Regions from separate parts of the Devosia sp. 2618 genome, predicted to be linked through region 4. Evidence: predicted binding sites of a transcription regulator. Region 4 holds the regulator's gene; each other region holds the start of a gene.
What was found. The regulator LexA, encoded in region 4, represses DNA repair genes until DNA is damaged. The targets are predictions, from matches to a motif close to TGTTCNNNNTGTGTTCNG.
Positions count from the first base shown of each region.

Region 1: the regulator LexA is predicted to act here: its motif matches at 1,222-1,239, upstream of recA (recombinase RecA).
Region 2: the regulator LexA is predicted to act here: its motif matches at 988-1,005, upstream of ABIE28_RS14870 (DNA recombination protein RmuC).
Region 3: the regulator LexA is predicted to act here: its motif matches at 864-881, upstream of ruvC (crossover junction endodeoxyribonuclease RuvC).

Region 1 covers NZ_JBEPOO010000001.1:1,024,313-1,026,515, forward strand. The annotation lists gene ABIE28_RS05055 (aldo/keto reductase) at 1-5, opposite strand, end outside; gene araD1 (AraD1 family protein) at 62-1,057, opposite strand; gene recA (recombinase RecA) at 1,322-2,203, shown strand, end outside.
Region 2 covers NZ_JBEPOO010000001.1:2,992,960-2,995,162, reverse strand. The annotation lists gene ABIE28_RS14870 (DNA recombination protein RmuC) at 1-963, opposite strand, end outside; gene def (peptide deformylase) at 1,085-1,600, shown strand; gene fmt (methionyl-tRNA formyltransferase) at 1,747-2,203, shown strand, end outside.
Region 3 covers NZ_JBEPOO010000001.1:216,293-218,495, forward strand. The annotation lists gene ABIE28_RS01050 (GGDEF domain-containing protein) at 1-548, opposite strand, end outside; gene ruvC (crossover junction endodeoxyribonuclease RuvC) at 925-1,431, shown strand; gene ruvA (Holliday junction branch migration protein RuvA) at 1,428-2,045, shown strand; gene ruvB (Holliday junction branch migration DNA helicase RuvB) at 2,042-2,203, shown strand, end outside.
Region 4 covers NZ_JBEPOO010000001.1:1,293,462-1,295,664, reverse strand. The annotation lists gene ABIE28_RS06530 (molybdopterin molybdotransferase MoeA) at 1-954, shown strand, start outside; gene lexA (transcriptional repressor LexA) at 1,063-1,776, shown strand; gene ABIE28_RS06520 (cold-shock protein) at 2,159-2,203, shown strand, end outside.

The DNA of each region.
Region 1 (2,203 bases), 270 kb from region 4:
GCCATATTATCCCTCCACAGAGCGGAGGGATAACTGACATGTTAGTGCGTCGGCTTCAAGATCAATAGAGATTGCCGACGATGACAGGATGCTCATTTTCCTGCCGGATCAGATTGCGCAGCGCCGCGCCGAACTGGGTCTCTTCGATTTCGAAGATATCGTTGGGCTCGGTCTTGATGCCATCGGCAAAGCTCAGCGTTGCCGTACCGAACATGTGGATGTGCACATCGCCCGGATTGCGAAACAGCTCATACTTGAAGTGATGGTATTCGAGGTTGGCGATGGTGTGGCTCATATTGTCCTCGCCGGACAGGAATGGCTTTTCCCAGATCACCTGGCCATCGCGCTTGATGCGCGACATGCCCTCGATATGGGCTGGCAGATCGCCAACCCGCAGTTCTGGCCCGAACGAGCAGGCACGCAGCTTGGAATGGGCGAGGTAGAGGTAGTTCACCCGCTCGGTCACGTGGTCAGAAAATTCATTGGCCAATGCAAAGCCAAGGCGGCGCGGCTGACCGTTGTGATCGATCAGATAAATGCCCGCGATTTCAGGCTCTTCGCCAGCGTCGAGCGCAAAGCCGGGCGAGGGGATGGGATGGCCCGGATTGACCACCGAATAGCCGTTGCCCTTGTAGAACCATTCCGGCTGCACGCCCTTTTGCCCGTCGGTCGGCTTGCCGCCTTCAAGGCCCATGCGGAACATCTTCATGGTATCGGTCAGGCCGGTTTCGGTCGTGCCGGTATTGGCCGTGTGCATGGCGTCGCGGGTGGCGGCCGAGCCGAGATGGGTGAGGCCGGTGCCGGTGACATAGAGGTGTGCCGGATCGGGGTGGCTGATTGGCGCCAGCATGCGGCCTTCGGCCAGAATGGCGTCGCGATCGACGGTTTCGCCGAGGCCATGTTCGGCCACGATTGCGGCGAGCCCGCCTTGGCCGGAAAGGGCGCTCATGGCGAGGTCGTAGACACTGGTGGCGCCGATGACGACGCGGGCGACACCGTTGTCGACGGCGGCCACGGCGCGCTCGCCATTGCGGTCAAAAAACTGGATGAGATTCATGGCAAGGCTCCTCTGCTGGCCCGCTGGGCGCAATTGCAGGCATAAAGCGCAACATGCCGCAGACTGGCAAGTCAAAAAATCATACTTATTGGAAGGTGCGTGGGGTGGTGTTGGCCGATTCTCCGTGGATTACTGAATGTTCTCATTTTGTCCCTTGACATGGCGAGAACAAGATGAGAACAAATAGCGCACATTCAATGCATGGCCACCAGCGGTGTCGGCGCGTTGCGCAGCCTCCAAGAGCGTGGAATAAGGAGAGACTAAATGGCTAACGCGCCGCTTCGTGTAGTTGAAGGTGGATCTATGGATAAAGACAAGGCACTCGCCGCGGCGCTCAGCCAGATTGAGCGCAATTTCGGCAAGGGCTCGATCATGCGTCTCGGTGAGGCGTCCTCGATTGAAGTCGAATCGATCTCCACCGGTTCGCTTGGTCTCGACATTGCTCTCGGTATTGGCGGCCTGCCGAAGGGACGTATCGTCGAAATTTTCGGGCCCGAAAGCTCGGGCAAGACCACGCTGGCGCTGCACGTTATTGCCGAGGCCCAAAAGGCTGGTGGCATCTGTGCCTTCGTCGACGCGGAACATGCTCTTGATCCCATCTATGCCCGCAAACTTGGCGTTAATGTTGACGACCTGCTGATCTCCCAGCCAGATGCTGGCGAGCAGGCTCTCGAAATCACCGACACTCTGGTCCGCTCCGGCGCCATCGACGTGCTGGTGGTCGACTCGGTCGCCGCTTTGACGCCACGCGCCGAACTTGAAGGCGAAATGGGTGATTCCCTCCCAGGTCTGCAAGCTCGCCTGATGAGCCAGGCCATGCGCAAGCTGACCTCGTCGATTTCCAAGTCGAAGTGCCTGGTCATCTTCATCAACCAGATCCGCATGAAGATCGGCGTGATGTATGGTTCGCCAGAAACCACGACGGGCGGCAACGCGCTCAAGTTCTACGCTTCGGTTCGTCTCGACATTCGCCGTATCGGTGCGCTCAAGGATCGCGAAGAGATCGTGGGCAACCAGACCCGGGTGAAGGTCGTCAAGAACAAGCTGGCGCCGCCATTCCGCCAGGTCGAATTCGACATCATGTATGGCGAAGGCATCTCCAAAACCGGCGAACTGCTGGATCTGGGCGTCAAGTCGGGCATTGTC
Region 2 (2,203 bases), 1.7 Mb from region 4:
TTCCTTTTGGATCAAGTGGGCCTGTTCACGCATCCGCACATCGCGCAGCAGAGCCTGAATGACCTGGATCGACAGCATGAGCAGCGCGGGCGACACGATCACCACCCGCGCCCGCGATGCCTTTTGCACGACGTCTTCGAAATGCTCGTGCAGGTCGGCAAAGATCGATTCCGAGGGCACGAACATAAAGGCCGTGTCCTGCGTTTCGCCGGGGATCAGGTACTTGTCCGAGATGGCTTTGACATGCACGCCCACATCAGAGCGAAAGCCCGCCTGCGCCTGCCGCAACTCATCGGGATTGCTCGCCGCGCTGATCCGCTGCCAGCTTTCGAGCGGAAATTTCGCGTCGATCACCAACGTCGGCGCCTCATTGGGCATCATGATCAGGCAGTCCGGGCGATAGCCGTTCGATAGCATCGACTGGAACGAATAGCCGTTCGGCGCCAGCCCATCGGCAATGATCGCCTCCATCCGCCCCTGCCCAAACGCCCCGCGCGTCTGCTTGTTGGATAGGATCGACTGCAGCGACACGATCTCGCCCGACAGCGAGGTCATGGTCGATTGCGCCCGGTCGATCACCGCCAGCCGCTCATGCAGCTTGTTGAGCCCCTCGTCGGTCTTGGCACGCGTTTCCTGCAGAGCCTGCCCGACACGCTGGCTGGTCGAATCAAGCCGCTCATTGACCAGCCGCGCCAGATCAGACGTTCGCGAGCCGAAAATCTCCGACATCGTCTGCATGCGGCCGGTCATTTCCGACTGCACCTGCATCATGCCCGCGAGATGACGCTCCATCTCGGCCGAACGTACCAGCGCTTCATGGGCTTCGTCAGCCCGTTCGCGCCCGGTGCGGGCCTGCGCCACCAGCATCACCACCAGCAGCACGCCGACCAGCGCCAGTCCGCCCGCAATGGCGGTCGCCAGGGTTATCGAAGCGTCGCCGAGGATAAAGAGCACATTGTCCATGCCTCCTTGTTACGCCGATTCGGGTGTTCGCGGAATGTTCCCATTTATACCCAGCAAGAGTTGACCGCGGCGCGTCAAATACCATATCGAGAGGCAACTCCCTTTCTGCCGGACCTTTGCCATGGCTGTACGCCCCATTCTCGTCATTCCCGATGCCCGCTTGCGCGCTGTTGCCGATCCGATCATCGAGGTCGACGACGAAATCAAGACGCTGGCCAAGGACATGCTCGACACAATGTATGACGCGCCCGGCATCGGCCTTGCCGCGCCACAGATCGGCGTAATGAAGCGCATCGTCGTCATGGACCTTGCTGCCGAAGGCGAAACGCCTGAGCCAATGGTGCTGATCAATCCCGAAATCACACATTTTGGCGAACAGATGCAGGTCACCGAAGAAGGGTGCCTGTCGATCCCCGAGCTCTATTACGAAGTCGAGCGGCCCAATGAGGTTACGGTGAAATACACCGATCTCGATGGCAACGAAGTCGTCAAGGAAGCCGAAGGCAAGCTCGCCGTCTGCATCCAGCACGAACTCGATCACCTCGATGGCGTGCTCTATATCGACTATCTCAGCCGCCTCAAGCGCGACCGCGTCATCAAGAAGTTCGACAAACAAGCCAAGCGCGCCGCTGGTTAACGCACCTGTTCTTCTCCCCATTGGGGAGAAGGTGGCGCGCAGCGCCGGATGAGGGTGAGGGGTGAAATAGTCCCCCTCATCCGTCTCGCCCTCCGGGCGATCCACCCTCTCCCCGATGGGGAGAGGAACAAGAGAAAGCCCAACATATGCGCGTCGTTTTCATGGGCACGCCGGATTTTTCCGTTCCAACGCTGACCGAGATCGTTTCCTCCGGCCATGAGGTCGTCGCGGTTTATACCCGCGCGCCAAAACCAGCCGGTCGTGGACAGGAAGAGCGCAAATCGCCGGTACATCTGGCCGCTGAAGGCTTTGGCATTCCGGTTTATACCCCGCGTTCGCTCAAGGGCGAGGCCGAGCAGATCATCTTTGCCAGCCATCAGGCCGAAGTCGCCATCGTCGTCGCCTATGGTCTGTTGCTGCCCAAGCCGGTGCTCGATGCGCCCGAATATGGTTGCCTGAACCTGCATGGTTCGCTCCTGCCACGCTGGCGCGGCGCGGCGCCCATCCAGCGCGCCGTCATGGCCGGCGATAGCCAGACGGGCGTCATGGTCATGCAGATGGATGAAGGGCTCGATACCGGCCCGGTCGCCGTTGGCGAAGTTA
Region 3 (2,203 bases), 1.1 Mb from region 4:
GCTTCGGCGCTGTGCCGGCCGGCATTGGGCAGATAGACGCCAAATTCCTCGCCGCCCATACGCCCCACCAGATCGCCCGACATCAGTGTGGTGCGGATGCAGCGCGCGATGATGGTCAGCGCTTCGTCGCCCGACTCGTGGCCATAGAGGTCGTTGATGGCCTTGAAGTTATCGGCATCCAGCATCAGCAGGGCGCCGCCCGCCCCTTCGCTGCGATGGCTAAGCATGGCACTGACCTTGTGGGTGAAGGCTCCACGATTGAGGCATGCCGTCAGGCTATCGGTGCGCGCCACCAGGCCCAGATGCAGATTGGTGATCGCCATGCCGCGCAGCCTGAGGCTGAGGTAGAAGAAGAACGGCGCGCCCAGCAAAATCGGCAGCACGATGGCGCTCAGCATCGAGCGGCGCTGTGCCTCGGCGCTCATATCGCCAAACATGGCGGCGTTGAACAGGATCGACACGAACATGCAGGCCAAGGTGCCAAAGAGCGTCCAGCGGCCAACGCTGGTCCAGCTTCGCAACGCATTCAAGGTCTTCGAATAGGTCATCGCACCGCTCTTGGCTTGAGTGAGTTGGTGCCGCCTGCTGGAACAGGCGGAGCCGGCATTGTCAGTCTGGGAAACGTGGAGCGCTGACGCGTCAGATCGGGCCGCTTGCATCGCCGAGGGTGCCGCGTCCACGGCCCCCGTCGCGCAAAGCGCCTGTGATGCGAAAAGTCCCAAGCGAAGCCTGCTTTGGCCGCACCCTGCAAAATCTCGACATGCCGTACCCCTGATTCCCACGGGCGAAGCTAGGGTTCGATATTGAAGAAGGTGTTGCCACAATCGTTGCGATTTTATCCATCACAGGTTATCCACCGGCGTTGTTGCCTTTTTGTTCACACTGGACTTGGTAGGGTGTCGTGGTTTCACTAAGGATGTGGGCATGAACGTTGCCACCCGAATCATCGGAATAGATCCCGGCCTGCGCCGCTGTGGTTGGGGGGTTATCGAGACCCTCGGCAACCGCCTGAGCTTTGTTGGCGCGGGGACGGTAACGCCGCCGGTCGATGGCTCGCTGGCCGAACGGTTGGCCGTGCTTTTTGCCGGGCTGGGCGAGGTGCTCGACCGCTATCTGCCCCATGAAGCCGCTGTCGAAGAGACCTTCGTCAATGCCGGCGTGCGTTCGGCGCTGATCCTCGGACAGGCGCGGGGGGTGGCGCTGTTGACGCCTGCAGCGCGCGGTCTGCCGGTAGCGGAATATGCCGCCAATCTGGTCAAAAAATCCGTTGTCGGCACCGGCCATGCGGAAAAATCTCAGGTGGCCCTGATGGTCAAAACACTGATGCCGGCTGCCGACTTCAAAGGCGCCGATGCGGCCGACGCCCTGGCCATCGCCATCTGCCACGCGCATCACCGCGTGGCCAACCAGCGTTTGAAAGCTCTCGCATGATCGGCAAACTCAAGGGGCTGGTGGATAGTTTCGGCGACGATCATGTGCTGATCGATTGCGGTGGCGTCTGCTACGAAGCGTTCTGCTCGACGCGCACATTGCAGAGCCTGCCGCGTGTCGGCGAGGCCGGGGTGGTGTTCATCGAAACCATCGTCCGCGAGGACATGATCCGGCTTTATGGTTTTGCCAGCGAGGGCGAAAAGAGCTGGTTCAATCTGCTGATGACCGTGCAAGGCGTCGGCGCCCGCGTCGCGCTGGCCTTGCTGTCGGCGCTGTCGACGGCAGAGCTATCGAGCGCGATTGCCTTGCAGGACAAGGCAATGATCGGCCGGGCCAATGGCGTCGGACCAAAGCTGGCGGTGCGTCTGGTCACCGAACTCAAGGGCAAGGTGCCGGCTGGTGGCGGCATTGATGCGGGCACACTCGGCCTGCAATCAGCACTGGGCGAGGGCGTCGCGCCGGGGGCGATTTCGGACGCCGTTTCGGCGCTGACCAATCTGGGTTATTCCGGAGCGCAGGCGTCTGCTGCGTTGGCGCGCATCGTCGCGCGGGAAGGCGATGGGATACCGACCGAAAAACTGATCCGTCTGGGTCTGCGGGAGCTTAGCAGTTGACTGATCTGACTTCTCCCGATGCCGGGCGCGACGATCCGCTCGATGTGTCGCTGCGGCCGTCCGGTTTTTCCGAGTTTGTCGGGCAGGCGGCGGCGCGGGCCAATCTTGAAGTGTTTATCCAGGCCGCCAAGCAACGTGGCTCGGCGCTCGATCACGTG
Region 4 (2,203 bases):
ACGCTGATGCCCGGCGAAGCGATCCGCATCTTCACCGGCGCCCCGGTGCCCGAGGGCGCCGATACTGTCATCATGCAGGAAGAGGCGCAGGCCAGCGATGGCTTTGTCTCCTTCACCACCGAAGCACGCCGTGGCCACAGCGTGCGCGCACTAGGCAATGACTTTGCCGTGGGCCAGCAGGTGGTCGACGCCCATGTCCGCCTCGCACCGATGCAACTGGCGGTCGCCGCCGCCGCCAATGCCGCAACGCTGCAGGTGGCCAGGCGCCCGCGCATCGCGCTACTGGCCACCGGCGACGAACTGGTGCTGCCTGGCTCCGAGCTTGGCCCCGACCAGATCGTCGCCTCCAACAGCTTTGGCCTGCGCCCCGAACTGCTGCCCTATGCCGAGACCGTCACCGACTACGGCATCGCCCGCGATGATCGGCAGGAACTGCGGGACAAGCTAACCGAGATATTCGCAGCCGAACCGGATGTGTTGATCACTACTGGCGGCGCCAGTGTTGGCGATCACGATATCGTCCAGGAAATCCTGGTCGACCTTGGCGTGACGCTCGATTTCTGGCGCATCAACATGCGGCCCGGCAAACCACTAATGTTTGGCACTCGTGGCAAGACGCTGGTGTTCGGCCTGCCCGGCAATCCGGTCTCGGCCATGGTCACATCCATGGTATTCATCCGCCCCGCTTTGCGCGCCTTCCTCGGCTTTCCTGAGCCCGCGCTGTGGAGCCTGCCGCTGGCTGGTCCCACGCCGCCCAACACCGCCCGCCGCCACTTCATGCGCGCCCATCTAATCCAGACGCCGACCGGCCCGCAGCTGCAGCCGATCGCGCAGACCGATAGCGGCCATACTTCGTCGCTGGCGCAGGCCGATATGCTGATCATTCAGCCAGAATTTGACCCTGGGCAGTCGCCCGGAACCATTGTCCGGGCCATCCCGCTCGACGGGTTCTGACGGACAACTCGCTGCCAAAAGCAGAAATTTGCTGGGCATATTGCAGAACATAACTGGAACGCGTATGGTCGTTCTGCCTATGTTCCGATTCCCGCTCCGAGAGGGCCCATGCTCACGCGCAAACAACACGAGCTGCTGATGTTCATCCACGAACGGATGAAGGAAAGCGGCATTCCTCCATCCTTTGATGAGATGAAGGATGCGCTTGATCTGGCATCCAAGTCCGGCATTCATCGGCTGATAACGGCGCTCGAAGAGCGTGGCTTCATTCGCCGCCTGCCCAATCGGGCCCGCGCGCTGGAGGTGGTTAAACTCCCCGATTCGATGAACCCTTCGCTCGGTGGCCGCAAGGCGCGCTTTGAGCCATCGGTGATCGAAGGCAATCTGGGCAAGGTCGCATCGCCCCCCTCGCGCATGTCGGCGGCCGAGGATTATGCCAGGCCGATTTCCATTCCGGTCATGGGCCGCATCGCGGCGGGTACGCCGATTTCGGCAATCGAGAATCACACCCACACCATCATGGTGCCGCCCGAAATGCTCGGCGCCGGTGAGCATTACGCGCTCGAAGTGCGCGGCGACTCGATGATCGACGCCGGTATTTTCGATGGCGACACCGTGCTCATCAAAAAGCAGGATGCCGCCAGCACGGGCGAGATCATCGTCGCACTTGTTGACGATGAGGAAGCAACGTTGAAGCGGCTGCGCCGCAAGGGCAACACCATCGCGCTCGAAGCAGCCAACCCCGCCTACGAAACGCGTATCTTCCCACCAGACCGGGTCAAGGTACAGGGACGCCTTGTGGGTCTGCTTCGCAAGTATTGACCATCGGCTGCTGATCTATGGGGCTGCGCAGTTGGCGCGGCCCCTTTTTGTTGGCGCGCACGCGAATTTGACCGGGACACCTTGCCTGCCAGCAACCGATGACGGAAATCACCCGGTCGCATATGTCGTTGTTTTGTCAGCACTTCGAACAAAAGCTGAAATGTGCTTCACAGTTGGCTGCAAACTGTCAATATCGTCCATCTTGCAATATAGACTATTCCGTGCCATATAGGTCGCATACGTTTTCAGCCTAAGTCGGCTGCCTAATGCCGGTTCGCCGGACCGTGGCTTCCTTCTCTACCATGCGAACGTTATTTTCCTCTGGCATGTTGTCATTGGATAACCGCTCGTTCGCTGATGCTACGAGCAAAAGGAAACTATCATGGCCCTCATCACCGGCACCGTTAAATTCTTCAACACCACCAAG